2 regions of the Microbacterium jejuense genome follow, and region 2 is predicted to be linked to the other one. Evidence: riboswitches for the same ligand, from Rfam matches in the RefSeq annotation. Region 2 holds a riboswitch; the other holds the start of a gene.
What was found. Region 2 has a riboswitch for thiamine pyrophosphate ahead of thiM (hydroxyethylthiazole kinase). Riboswitches for the same ligand answer to the same signal wherever they lie in the genome.
Positions count from the first base shown of each region.

Region 1: it holds a riboswitch for thiamine pyrophosphate, as region 2 does, so the genes downstream of both, ABEA46_RS01950 (ECF transporter S component) here and thiM (hydroxyethylthiazole kinase) in region 2, are expected to answer to the same signal.

Region 1 is NZ_BAABLG010000001.1:441,667-448,672, forward strand. Features, by position in the region: gene ABEA46_RS01935 (enolase C-terminal domain-like protein) at 1-177, shown strand, start outside; gene ABEA46_RS01940 (aldo/keto reductase) at 170-1,126, shown strand; gene ABEA46_RS01945 (D-alanyl-D-alanine carboxypeptidase family protein) at 1,222-2,958, opposite strand; TPP riboswitch at 2,998-3,107, shown strand; gene ABEA46_RS01950 (ECF transporter S component) at 3,100-3,744, shown strand; gene ABEA46_RS01955 (ABC transporter ATP-binding protein) at 3,746-5,269, shown strand; gene ABEA46_RS01960 (energy-coupling factor transporter transmembrane component T family protein) at 5,266-6,069, shown strand; gene ABEA46_RS01965 (SRPBCC domain-containing protein) at 6,080-6,586, opposite strand; gene ABEA46_RS01970 (phosphotransferase) at 6,583-7,006, opposite strand, start outside.
Region 2 is NZ_BAABLG010000009.1:155,829-162,834, forward strand. Features, by position in the region: gene ABEA46_RS16590 (aspartate kinase) at 1-329, opposite strand, end outside; gene ABEA46_RS16595 (DMT family transporter) at 433-1,362, opposite strand; gene recR (recombination mediator RecR) at 1,492-2,085, opposite strand; gene ABEA46_RS16605 (DNA polymerase III subunit gamma and tau) at 2,089-4,329, opposite strand; TPP riboswitch at 4,417-4,511, shown strand; gene thiM (hydroxyethylthiazole kinase) at 4,502-5,314, shown strand; gene thiE (thiamine phosphate synthase) at 5,311-5,967, shown strand; gene thiD (bifunctional hydroxymethylpyrimidine kinase/phosphomethylpyrimidine kinase) at 5,964-7,006, shown strand, end outside.

The sequences.
Region 1 (7,006 bases), on a different contig from region 2:
ACCGAGGTGCGCGGCGGCGTCTACGTCCCCCCGCTCGCACCGGGCGGCGGCATGGAGATGAAGCAATCCAGCCGCGCGGCGTACACGTTCGGAGCGGTCGTCCCCACGCCTGCTCCCCGCGCCGCCGGCGCGGCGCTCGGAGACGCCGGCGCGTGGGCCCAGCCTCGTCATGACTGAGCTCCCTTCGCTCACGCGTCTCGGGTACGGCGCCGCCAACCTCGGCAATCTGTTCCGGCCGCTCACCGACGACGACGCCTGGGCGATCCTCGACGCGGCCTGGGACGCCGGCATCCGCTACTTCGACACCGCGCCGCACTACGGGCTCGGGCTGTCGGAGCGGCGCCTGGGCGCGTTCCTGCAGACCAAGCCCCGCGACGAGTTCGTCGTGTCGACGAAGGCCGGGCGCCTGCTGCGGCCGAACCCCGATGACGACGGCGGTCTGGACCTCGCCGCCGACTTCCACGTGCCGACCGCGCTGCGCCGGGAATGGGACTTCTCGGCCGCCGGCATCCGGGCGAGCCTCGACGAGTCGCTGGAGCGCCTCGGCCTCGACCGCGTCGACGTCCTGTACCTGCACGACCCCGAGCGGCACGACCTCGACCTCGCGCTGCGCGAGGCGTTCCCCGCGCTGCAGCAGCTGCGCGACGGGGGAGCAGTGGATGCCGTCGGCATCGGCTCGATGGTGTCGTCGGCGCTCGTGGCGGCCGTCGAGGGCGCAGACCTCGACCTCATCATGATCGCGGGGCGCTACACGCTGCTGGAGCAGTCGGCTGCCGATGAGGTGCTGCCGGCCTGTCGTGTGCACGGGACCGGCGTCGTGACGGCATCCGTCTTCAATTCCGGCCTTCTCGCGAAGGACGAGCCGTCGCGCGACGACCGGTACGAGTACGGCCGGATCCCCGATGAGCTGTGGGACCGCCTGCAGCGCATCCTCGCGGTGTGCCGTGCCCACGGCGTCCCGCTGCCCGCTGCGGCCGTGCAGTTCACCCTGCGCGAGCCGGCGGTGCGCTCGGTCGTGGTGGGCGGCAGCCGCCCGGAGCAGCTGCGCCGCAACGCCGAGCTCATGGCCGTCGAGATCCCGGCCGCGCTGTGGGACGACCTCGCGTCCGAGGCCCTCACCCGCTGATCCCCGGGGTGCTGATGCGCCCTCTCTCAACGAGCAAGGATGGCGGGGAGGGATGCCGGCGGCCGGACGAGCGGGGCGCCCGGCATCCGACCGGATCAGTCGTTCAGGCCGAACAGGTCGAGCGGGTGCGTCAGACGCCACCAGGGTGACGGGTCGGAGACGTCGGCCGCGAGAGTGAGATCGACGGTCGTGTCGTCGAGGGGGCCCGTGACCTGCAGCGAGCCGACGGCGTCGCCCGCCTTCCGCGCGTCGCCGAGGTCGAAGGTGGTCGCCACTTCGCCGACGCCGCCGTTCCACAGCACGACCGACGCATCGCCGGACGAGACCACGTCGACCTTGTCGCCCCAGCGGGTCTCGACGATGCCGGCGACGGTTCCCGCGGCGACGGAGGGCTTGAGCTGCAGCTCCTGCTCGAGCTGCGCATAGATCGCGCGCGACGCGGCCAGACGGGCGTCGTCGTCGGGCTGTCCCAGCACCGACGCGTACAGGCGCACCGTGGTGTCGCCGATCGTGACGTCCTTGGCCGACAGCAGGTTCCACGCGTCGAGCGTGCCGGTCTTGATGCCGACCACGCCGGGATCGGCCAGCAGCTCGTTGGTGTTCTCGACAGTGCCGGCGCCCGGGAGCACCACGGACTTCTGCGCGACGATCTCGGCGATCACCGGGTTCTCGAGCGCCTTCTGCGCGAGCGGGATGAGCGACTCGGCGCTCGCCCGGTTGCGCTTGTCGATGCCGGTGGGCTCGTACAGCGTGATGCCCGGGACGCCGTGCGCGGTCAGCCACTCGTTCGCCGCCGTCGCGTACACGGCGTCGGAGGGGAACAGATCCTGCGCCAGACGGTCGGCGTAGTTGCCCGCCGAGCCGATCAGCATGCCCTGCAGCATCTGATACTCGGTGAGCGAGCCGCCCACCGGCACGTCGAGCGCGGACTCGCCGCTGCGCAGATACTGCCAGTAGGCGTTGCCGTCGGCGGACGTGAACCGGTACGAGGGTCCCTGCTCGCCCACGGCGAGGGGCAGCTCGTCGAGCACGACGAGCGCCGTGACGACCTTCGTGATGCTCGCGATCGCGTCGGCGTCGGGCGTCGACGACAGGGTCCCGATGCCTTCGACGGCCTCGGCGGCGCTGCCCTCGGCCGGCCACGCCGGCACGGCGGCGGGAGCGGCGACGGGCTGCGCCTGGATCGGGGTCACGGTCGGTGCGACGGCGTTCAGCGGCCACAGCAGCGTGGTGCCCGCGTACGCGGCGAGCACGCCGGCGATCGCGAGCGTCGGCACGATCACGCCCGCGCGCAGCGGCGAGCGGTGCGGCGCGTCGGCGAGCAGGTCGGCCTCGACCGCGATGTACGGGCTCGCCGCGGCGGTCAAGTCGCCCGGGGCGGCCACGCGGCCGACGGTGGCCGGGTCGACCCACGACAGCGCGGTGCCGTCCGAAGGGAGCCGCGGCGTCCCCGCCGGCGGCGCCTCAGGCTCGGCGACGAGCAGGGCGCCGGTGTCGAACGCGCTCAGGTCGAGGTCGTCCAGCGGGACGTCGTCGCCCGTGGGGGCCGGCGCGGGGAGATCTGCGGATGCCGCACCGGGCGCCGCAGCGGCCGCCGCCGGTGCGGGCTCGAACACCGGCAGGGCGGACGAGGCCGTCGCCGCCCCGAGCGGGGCTGCGGCGATCGAGGTCGGAACGGCGGCGGTGTCGACCGGAACGGTGCTGCTGGAGCGCGGCGCGGGCACCGTCTCGCCCGGAGCGGTGAGGGCTCCCTCCGGAACCGTCAGGACCTCGGCCGTGCGGGCACGACGCTCACGGCGCGAAGGCGCGGGGGCAGCGTCGTCCGGAGTCACCTCCCAACGATACCTTGCCTGCCCCGGCGGTATACTCGTGGCCACAACCACGGGAGTCCGGTGAGCCGGGCTGAGAGGAAGCGATCCACGCTTCGACCGTCGAACCTGATCCGGATCATGCCGGCGCAGGGAGGAGAACACATGCACGCGTCCGCATCCACGTCAGCATCTGTCGCCGCGGCATCCGCGGCTTCGCGCAGCCTTCGCTGGCGCGTCGTCGACATCGTCGTCGCTGCCGTTCTCGGCGTCGCGGTCGGACTGGTCTTCTGGGCCTGGAACACCATCGGCGGCACCTGGTTCGTCGCCATGGACGGCCTCACGCCCGGTCTCGGCGGACTCGCCGTCGGCATCTGGCTCATCGGTGGCGTGATCGGCGGTCTCGTGATCCGCAAGCCCGGCGCCGCCCTGCTGGTCGAGGTGATCGCCGCGCTGGTGTCGATGCTCATCGGCAATGTGTGGGGCGTCTCGACAGTGCTGTCCGGGCTCGTGCAGGGGCTGGGCGCCGAGCTCGTCTTCGCCCTGTTCCTGTACCGGCGCTTCACGCTGCCCGTGGCCATGCTCGCCGGTGTCGGCGCGGGTGTCGGCGCGTGGGTGTTCGAGCTGTTCTACGGCAGCTCGCCCAACATCCTCAAGACCGTCGAGTTCAACGTCATCTACCTCGTCTCGCTGATCGTGTCGGGCGCCCTGCTCGCCGGCGTCGTGGGGTGGCTCGCGGTGCGCGCGCTCGCAGCGACGGGCGCGCTGAGCCGCTTCGCCGCCGGACGCGAAGCGCGACGCGAGGTCTGACATGCCGGCGGTCTCGTCCGCCGCGACCGCCCGCGCGGCCGCGCAGGTCGGCTCCGCCGCCCAGACCCGGCCCGCCGGCATCACGGCAGAGGGCTGGGGCTGGCGGTACGCGGGACGCCGAGCGTCCGCGGTGCGCGACCTGTCGTTCACGATCGAGCCCGGCCAGCGCGTGCTGCTGCTCGGCGCTTCAGGGGCGGGCAAATCGACGCTGCTCGCCGGTATCGCGGGCCTGCTCGGCGGCGCCGACGAGGGCGACCAGACCGGCACGCTGCTGATCGACGGCGTCCGCCCCGAGCTGCAGCGCGGGCGCGTCGGCCTCGTGCTGCAGGATCCCGACGCCGGCGTGGTGCTCTCGAAGGTGGGCGACGACGTCGCTTTCGGCTGCGAGAACCTCGGCGTGCCGGTGGCCGACATCCCGGCGCGGGTCGCCGAGGCGCTCGACGCCGTCGGGCTGGACGTGCCGCTCGGCCGTGCGACCAAGGCGCTCTCGGGCGGGCAGAAGCAGCGTCTCGCGCTCGCGGGCGTGCTCGCGATGCGGCCCGGCGTGCTGCTGCTCGATGAGCCCACCGCCAACCTCGACCCCGAGGGTGTGCGAGAGGTGCGGGCAGCCGTCGAGCATGCCGTCGCCGACAGCGGCGCCACCCTCGTGGTGATCGAGCACCGCACCGAGGTGTGGGCCGACCTCATGGACCGCGTCATCGTCGTGGGCGCCGACGGGGGGCTGCTCGCCGACGGCCCGCCCGCCGAGGTGTTCGCACGCGTCGGCGGCGCGCTCGCCGACGCCGGGGTGTGGGTGCCCGGGCATCCGATCGATCTGCCCGTGCTCGCCGCGGCGTCGGACCGGGGGGATGCCGCGCTGGCGGCATCCGCGCTCTCGATCTCGCGCGACGGACGCTCGATCGTGCGGGCAGGGCTCGACGTGCGGGTACCCCGGAGCGCGGCGACCGGCATCGTCGGGCCGAACGGCGCGGGCAAGTCGACGCTTGCGCTGACGCTCGCGGGGCTGCTGCCCGAGGCGGCCGGTCACGTGGTCGCCGCGCCGGAGCTGGCCGGGCGGTCGGGGCGCCGGCCGTCGCGCTGGACCTCGCGCGAGCTGCTCACACGGATCGGCACGGTGTTCCAGGAGCCCGAGCACCAGTTCCTCGCCGCGACGGTGCGCGACGAGCTCGCGATCGGCCCGCGCTCGCGCGGGGTCGCGGCGGCCGCGGTCGACACGATCGTCGACGAGCTGCTCGAGCGCCTGCACCTGGCGCCGCTGGCCCTCGCCAACCCGTTCACGCTGTCGGGCGGCCAGAAGCGACGGCTGTCGGTGGCGACGGTGCTCGCCGACGCGCCGCCGGTGATCGTGCTCGACGAGCCCACGTTCGGTCAGGACCGGCGCGGGTGGGTGGAGCTCGTCGCGCTGCTGCAGTCCGAGATCGCCGCGGGCACCACTGTCGTGGCCGTCACGCACGACGACGACGTGCTGCGCCACCTCGGCGCGCACCGCATCGACCTGGGCGCGCCCGCCGGAGCGTCGGCATGAGCGCGGTCGGCGCCGTTGCGGCGCCCGAGACCGGGGCCGCCACGACCGCGTGGCTCGACGGGGTCAACCCGGTCACCAAGGTGGTGCTCGCGCTGCTGCTCTCGGTGCCGCTGTTCGCCTCGATCGACATCACCAGCGCCCTGGCCGCCATCGTGCTGCAGCTCGCGTGCCTGCCGCTGACCGGACTGCGAGTGAAGACCGTGCTGAAGCGGATGCTGCCGATCGTGGTGTTCGCGCCGGTCGCCGGTGTCAGCATGCTGCTGTACGCCGAGCCCGGCGGCCGCGTCTACTGGTCGTCCTGGTACGCCACGATCAGCGACGACTCGATCGCGCTCGCGATCGCGGTGTGCCTGCGTGTGATCGCACTCGGCCTCCCGACGATCCTGCTGTTCGGCCGCACCGACCCGACCGAGCTCGCCGACGCCCTGGCGCAGGTCGCGAAGCTGCCGTCGCGGTTCGTGCTCGGCGTGCTGGCCGGCACGCGCACGCTCGGGCTGTTCCTCGACGACTGGCGCAGCATGGGCCTGGCACGGCGTGCGCGCGGCGTCGGCGACACCGGCGCCGTGCGGCGCTTCTTCTCGATGGCCTTCGTGCTGCTCGTGTTCGCGGTGCGCCGCGGCACGAAGCTCGCGACAGCGATGGAGGCGCGCGGGTTCGGCTCGGGCATCCCGCGCACGTGGTCGCGGCCGTCGCGGCTCGGCCGGCGCGACCCTGTCGCGCTGCTGGGCGGCATGATCATCATGTCGCTCGCGATCGGCGCCGCCGTGGCGCTGGGGACGTTCCGCTTCGTGTGGTCGTGAGCGGTAGACGTCAGTCCGCGGCGACCAGGCGCTCGTAGGCCGGCTGCAGCGCCGGGAAGTAGTCGTCCCAGGTCACCGTGGCGACCTCGACGCCGGCGTGCGCGGCGACGAGCCGGTCGAGGTAGTACTCCCAGCCCGGGCCGATCGAGCCGACGTCGTCGCCCACGTCGAGCCGCTGCCCGAAGGTCAGCACGGTGTCGCCGGGGGAGTCCTCGGCCAGCTCGAACCACAGGTGCCAGCCGCCCGCGTCGGGCGCGGTGTCGCCGGCGAAGCGCCGCGGCCGGTCGCACTCGTGGATCGTGTACTCAGCGGGCGGGGCATCCTCCGCCTCCGAGGTCATGAAGAACGCGACGTGCCCGGTGCGGGGGTCGCCCTCCCAGCGTCCGATCCAGCGCTCCAGCCGGTCGGACTCGGTCAGCTCGCGCCACACCTCTTCGGCGGTCGCGGAGAAGCGCCGCAGGATCACGAGGTTCGCATGCCCGTCGATCTTGGTGACGGTGCCGGTGATGTCGGTCATGTCGCGTTCCAGAGCTCCCGGTAGTAGGCGAGGCGCCCGCGGTCGGGCTCGACGCCGTAAGCGGCGATGAGCGCGTCCTCCCACCCCTCGCCATAGTTCCAGACTGTCGACATCGACGCCACGGCGATGTCGGCCCACCGGTCGCCGACGCCGAGCGCGCCGAGGTCGACGTGCGCGCTCCAGCGGCCGTCGCCGCCGATGAGCGTGTTGGGCATGCACGCATCGCCGTGGCAGACGACGAGCCGGTCGACCGGCGGCGCGTCGCGGAGCGCATCGGGGACGTGGATGCCGCGTCCCGCGGCGTTCGCGATGCGCCGGGGCACTGTCCACTCGAACGGGCACTCGGCGACCGGCAGGGCGTCGTGAAGCGCCCGCAGGCCCTCGCCCACGGCACGGACCGCGGTGGCGGCATCCTCCCGG
Region 2 (7,006 bases):
GAGCCGTGGTCGGCTGTCGTGATCATGCCGGCCTGGCTCCCCGTGAACGAGCGCGCCTCGAAGCCCATGGAGTGGATCGCCATCGCCAGCAGCGCCATCGAGATGCGCTCGCCGCTCGACAGCAGCATGTCGAGCTCACGCGGCGCGGGGATGGGGGCGACCTGGCCAGCGAGGTCTAGCAGCTCGTCGGTGGTGTCGCCCATGGCGCTCACCGCGACGACGACGTCGTGCCCGGCGCGTCGTGTGTCGACGATCCGCTTCGCGACCCGCTTGATGCTCTCGGCATCCGCGACCGACGATCCGCCGTACTTCTGGACGATCAGCGCCACGATGAAACTCCACGCGTGTGTTGAGGGGCCGGATGCCGCACCCGACGTTCCATCTTACGGAGGGGTTCATGCAGCCTCGGCCATGTGACCGTGGCGTGGCCCGTCAGCTGGGTGCGACCGGTGGAAGATCGCTGTCGGACGCGCGCGAGCGGAAGGTGCCGCCCGTCGCGGCGAGCCAGCAGCCCACGAGAACGAGCGGGAAGCCGATGAGCAGACCCGGCGTGATCGGCTCGCCCAGGATGATCGTGCCCAGCACGATCGCCACCACCGGGTTGACGTAGGTGAACAGCGGCGCACGCACCGGCCCGACGTGCTTGATGAGCGCGAAGAACGTGATGAACGCGATGGCGGTGCACAGCACGGCGAGGGCGACGAGCGACACCGTGCTCGCGACGGTCGGCACCTCGTGCTGCGTCAGGAAGGCGATCGGGGTGTAGAAGATCCCCACCGCGAACAGCGCGAGCGTGATCGACCCGAGCGACGGCACGTCGCGCAGCTTCGTCGCGATGACGAACGGCGCGATCGCGTACAGCAGCGCGACCAGGAGGACCTCGCCCACGGCGAGGAGTCCTCCCCCGCCCTCGACGGCGAGCCCCGGCCCCGCGACGATGACGAACACGCCCGCGAACCCGACGAACAGGCCGATCGCCCGCCACGGGCTCAGCACGGAGCGGTCGCCGCCGCCGAACGCGATGATCGCCGCGAACAGCGGCACGGTCGCCACGAGCAGCCCCGTGAGTCCCGACGGCAGCGTCTGCTCGGCGTGCCCGAGCAGCAGGAACGGCCCGGCCATCTCGATCGCGCCGAACAGCAGCACCCACCCGATCTTCGCGAAGGCCGGGCGCAGCGCTCCGGCGCGGATCGCGAACGGCAGCAGCAGGACGGCGCCGAGCAGCGTGCGCCCCGCCACCACGGCCGCCGGCGAGTACGACTCGACCGCGACACTGATGAACAGGTACGGAACGCCCCACAGCAGCGCCATCGCGGCGAACAGCAGCCACGCGCGCGTGTCGAATCGTTGGACGGGATTCATGCGGTGCCCTTTCTCGCCGTCGAACCAGGGTGCACCGGTCGGGCGGACGGCGCGAGGATCGCGAACGACACTCTACGACCGATCTCGGACATCGCGAGCGGCGGTGCCGCGGCGGCGCGCCCGCGCGCCTCAGACCGAGCGGCGCCCCTCGAAAGCGCGGCCGAGGGTGACCTCGTCGGCGTACTCCAGGTCGCCGCCGACCGGGAGTCCCGAGGCGAGGCGGGTCACCGCGATCTCGAGCGTGTGCAGCAGGCGGCTGAGGTAGGTCGCCGTCGCCTCGCCCTCGAGGTTGGGGTTCGTGGCGAGGATGACCTCCTGCACGGTGCCGTCGGCGAGGCGCTGCATCAGCTGGGCGATGCGCAGGTCGTCGGGACCGATGCCGGCGATCGGACTGATCGCGCCGCCGAGCACATGGTAGAGCCCGCGGAACTCGCGCGTGCGCTCGATGGCCGCGACATCCTTGGCGTCCTCGACGACGCAGATGAGCGTCTGGTTGCGCCGCGGGTCGCGGCAGATCGAGCAGCGCTCCTGCTCGGACACGTTGCCGCACACCTCGCAGAAGCGCACCTTCTCGCGCACGTCGGCGAGCAGTTCGGCGAGGTGCGACACGTCGAAGTTCGGGGTCTGCAGGATGTGGAACGCGATGCGCTGCGCCGACTTCGGGCCGATCCCCGGCAGGCGGCCGAACTCGTCGATCAGATCCTGGACGATGCCGTCGTACATGGGCTAGTTGAACCTCGTCGGGGGCTCGTAGGGCTCTTCGCCGATGAACGTCGCGTCGAGCATCTGCCGCACGACCGCCTCGCCGTACCGCTGCACGCCGTCGTTGCGCGGACGCACGACCGGGGTGATCGGCGGCGCGACAGTGGGCGGAACCGGGGCCTCGACCGGCGCCCCGGACTCGTCGAGGTCGAGATCGTCGTCGGGCTCGTCGTCGCGCTCGACCGCGGGAGCCAGCTCGGCGCGCGGCAGCACGTCGCCGTCGTGCGGCGCCACCTGCGGCGGAGCAAGCGTCGCGACACGCACCCGCTCCGCGTCTTCGGGCTCGTCGTCGACGGCGAACTGGCCCATGCTCGGCATCGCGGCGGGGCCGGGATCGGGCGGCGGGGCATCGTCGTCGGAAGGGATCGGCGCGACGGCCCAGTCCGTGACCGGCGCGGCTGCGGCCGGCGCGGCCTTCGCAGCGGGGGCGGATGCCGCACCCCGCGGCGCCGGAGAACTCGGCGCCGACGCACGCGGCGCCGAGGCGGTCCCGGTGGGTGTGGCCGGAGCGGTCGGGGCCGAGGCGCGCGGCGTCGAGGGAGCAGGCGCCGAGGGCCGGGACGCAGCAGCCGGGGCCGCGACCGCCTCGGGTGCCGTCGCCGCAGGTGCGGAGGGCCGCCCAGCTGCCGACGCGGACGCGGGGGCCGGTCCGCGATCGGACGCTGCGCCGCCGCCGGAACCCGGCTCCGCGAGCCGCGGCAGGAACTTCACCTGGCTGCCGAACACCTGCTCGATCGCGCTGCGCACGTCGAGGAACGCACCCTGCCCCTGCGGCTTGGGCTTGAACTTCGTGAGGTCGCTCGCGCTGGAGAACTCGAGCGCGACGACATGGTCGTCGCCCTTGGTCGTGACGCCGATCGGGCGGGACGCGGTGGCGACCATCCACGACGACCGGCTGATGCCCTCGAGTCGCGTGAGCACGTCGGGCCACGCAGCGACGAGATTCTCGGTCGTCAGCTCGCGAGGGGCGGTGGGCGCCGGCGCCGGCTCGGGCGCAGGAGCCGCAGAAACGGGTGCTGACGCCGGAGCCGTCTCGCGCGCACGCTCGACGACCGGGGCAGCCGCGCCGACCGGAGCCGACGGCACCGCCGGGGCTGCGGCATCCGCGCCCCTCGCCAGCACGCGGGCGACCATGAGCTCGAGCTGCAGTCGCGGCGAGGTGGCGCCGGTCATGTCGTCGAGCGTCGCGATGACAAGGTCGGCGATGCGCGAGAGACGGGCCGTGCCGAACGCGTCGGCCTGGCGCTGCTTGCGCATGAGGTCGTCGGCCGAGACGCCGCGGAGCACCGCGGCGGCGCCCTGACCGGTCGCGGCGGCGACGATGAGATCGCGCAGGCGCTCGAGCAGGTCGTCGACGAAACGGCGAGGGTCCTGACCGGTCTGTACGACGCGGTCGACCGCCGAGAACGCCGCAGCGGCGTCGGACGCGCCGAACGCGTCGATGACCTCGTCGAGCAGCTCGTCAGGGGTGTAGCCGAGCAGCGCGACGGCACGCGCGTAGGTCACCCCGGCATCGTCGGAGCCGGCGATCAGCTGGTCGAGCAGCGACAGCGTGTCTCGCGGCGACCCGCCGCCGGCGCGCACCACGAGGGGCAGCACACCGGGTTCGACCTCGACGCCCTCTTGCACGCAGAGCTGCTCGACGTACTCGAGCATCGCGGCGGGCGGCACGAGGCGGAACGGGTAGTGGTGCGTACGCGAGCGGATCGTGCCGATGACCTTCTCGGGCTCGGTCGTCGCGAAGATGAACTTGACGTGGTCCGGCGGCTCTTCGACGAGCTTGAGCAGGGCGTTGAAGCCCTGCGGCGTCACCATGTGCGCCTCATCGAGGATGAAGATCTTGAACCGGTCGCGGGCCGGGGCGAACACGGCGCGCTCGCGCAGGTCGCGCGCATCGTCGACGCCGTTGTGGCTGGCCGCGTCGATCTCGACGACGTCGAGCGATCCGCCGCCGCCGCGGCCCAGCTCGATGCAGCTGTCGCACTTTCCGCACGGCACGTCGGTCGGGCCCTCGGCGCAGTTGAGGCAGCGGGCGAGGATGCGGGCGGAGGTCGTCTTGCCGCACCCGCGGGGGCCCGAGAACAGGTAGGCGTGGCCGACCCGGTCGCCGCGCAGGGCGGTCATCAACGGCTCGGTGACCTGACCCTGCCCGATCATCTCGCCGAACGACTCGGGCCGGTAGCGGCGATAGAGGGCTGTGGTCACTCCCCCAGCCTACGGCGTGGTCCCGACACTTCGGCAGGCTCGGCGCATCGCATCACGGCGGCCGATCCCGGGCCTGCTAGATTGCTCGGCAGTGACACGGGGTGCCCGCACGGCGGGCTGAGAACACACCCGTCGAACCTGATCTCGATCATGCGAGCGAAGGGATGTCGCGATGAACACGCGCGCCGCCACCGTCCACCTGTCCCCTTCAGAGGCGCTCACGGCGCTGCGGGATGCCGCACCGCTCGTGCAGTGCATCACCAATGCCGTGGTGACCGGATTCACCGCCAATGTGCTGCTCGCGGTCGGCGCAGCACCGGCGATGTGCGACCTGCCCGGCGAGGCGGGCCTGTTCGCCGGCATCGCCGACGGCGTGCTCGTGAACCTCGGAACGCCGGGCGTCGAGCAGCGCGACGGCGCCCGCGAGGCCGTCCGCGCGACCGAGCGCTGGGTGCTCGATCCGGTCGCGGTCGGTGCCCTGCCCGTCCGCACCGCGTTCGCCGCCGAGCTGCTCGAGCACCGGCCCGCGATCATCCGCGGCAACGCGTCCGAGATCCTCGCGCTCGCCGGCGCCGGGGCCGGCGGTCGCGGGGTGGACGCCACGGAGGAGACGGATGCGGCCGCCGACGCCGCCCGCGAGCTCGCACTGCGCACCGGCGGCGTCGTGGCCGTGTCGGGTCCGGTCGACCTCGTCACCGACGGCGTCGAGGTCGTCCGCATCGGCGGCGGGGATGCGCTCCTGACCCGCGTCACCGGCGGCGGCTGCTCTCTCGGCGCCGTGATGGCCGCGTTCCTGGGCGTCTGCCGGCCCTTCGACGCCGCGGTGGCGGCATCCACCCTCTACGCCGCCGCCTCGGAACGCGCGGCCGCCCGCGCGAGCGGACCCGGCTCGTTCGCGGTCGCGCTGCTCGATGCCCTCGCCGAGGCAGCCCCGGCCGACCTCGACGGCCGCGCCGTCGCCACCCTGACGGTAGGCGTGCGATGAGCCTGCAGCTGCACCTCGTGACCGACGACCGGCTGCCCTTCGCGCGCACGCGCGACGTGGTCGCGGCGGCGGTCGAGGCCGGTGTCGACGTCGTCCAGCTGCGCGTCAAGGGCGGCACGGCGCGCGACCTGCTCGCCCAGACGGTGGCTCTGTCGGCGGTCGTCGCGGGGCGCGCGACGTTCGTGGTCGACGACCGCGTCGACATCGTGCTCGCCGCCCGCGGCACCGGGGTCCGGGTGGACGGCGTGCACCTCGGTCAGAGCGACCTGCCGCCCGACGCCGCTCGACGGCTCCTCGGCGCCGAGTCCGTCATCGGATGGACGGCGAACACGCCCGCTCACCTCGGCGCGGCGGCCGCGTTCCCGCCGGGCACCCTCGACTATCTCGGGGTGGGTGTGATCCGTCCCACGTCCACCAAGCCCGACCATCCGCCCGCGCTCGGCGTCGACGGATTCGCCCGGCTGGCCGCGGCGACGCCGTTGCCGTGCGTCGCGATCGGCGGCATCGGGTTGTCCGACGTCGCCCCGCTGCGCGCGGCCGGAGCGGCGGGCGTCGCCGTCGTGTCGCTGCTGTCGGCCGCCGACGATCCGGCCGTGGTCGCCCGGGAGCTGCGCCGGATCGCGGATGCCGCGCCCGTCGAGGTGGGCCGATGAGCGACATCCCCCGCGTCCTCAGCATCGCCGGCACCGACCCCACCGGCGGCGCCGGCATCCAGGCAGACCTGAAGACGATCGGCGCACTCGGCGGCTACGGCATGGCCGTGGTCACCGCGCTCGTCGCGCAGAACACGCGGGGTGTGCGCGACGTGCATGTGCCGCCGGTCGACTTTCTGGCCGCGCAGCTCGACGCCGTGTCGGACGACGTCGAGATCGACGCGGTGAAGATCGGGATGCTGCAGGATGCCGCGATCATCGGCGTCGTCCGCACCTGGCTCGCCTGCGTGCGACCGCCGGTCGTCGTGCTCGACCCGGTGATGGTCGCCACCAGCGGCGACAGGCTGCTCGATGCCGCCGCCGAGGACGCGCTGCGGGCGCTCTGCGCCGACGTCGACCTCGTGACGCCGAACCTCGCGGAGCTCGCCGTGCTGACCGGCCGCCCGCTCGCCGCCACGTGGGACGAGGCGCTCGATGCCGCCCGCCGGCTCCACGAGGCGACCGGCACGATCGTGCTGCTGAAGGGCGGGCATCTCGACGGCGCCGACTGCCCGGACGCCCTCGTCGGCCCGGACGCGCTCATCGGCTCCGGCGGCGTGCACGAGGTCGTGGGTGCGCGTGTCGCGACCCGCAGCACCCACGGCACGGGGTGTTCGCTGTCGTCGGCGATGGCCACCCTGCGCAGCGGGGGCGCCGCCTGGCCCGATGCGCTGGGGCGCGCCAAGGAGTGGCTCACCGGCGCGCTCGAGCACGCAGACCGGCTGCGCGTCGGGCGCGGCAACGGCCCGATCGACCACTTCCACGAATCACGGTCTGCCGCCCGCGGCGCGTGGTCGGACGAGATGAGGGATGCCGCGGCCGACCTCCGGGCGGACATCGAGGCGTGCGCGTTCGTGCGCCGGCTCGGCGACGGCTCGCTGGATCGGCAGGCGTTCACCTGGTACCTCGCCCAGGACGCCCGGTACCTCGGCGAGTACGCGCGACTGCTGGCGCGGGCGAGCGCTCTGGCCCCGACGCCCGACGAGCAGGCGTTCTGGGC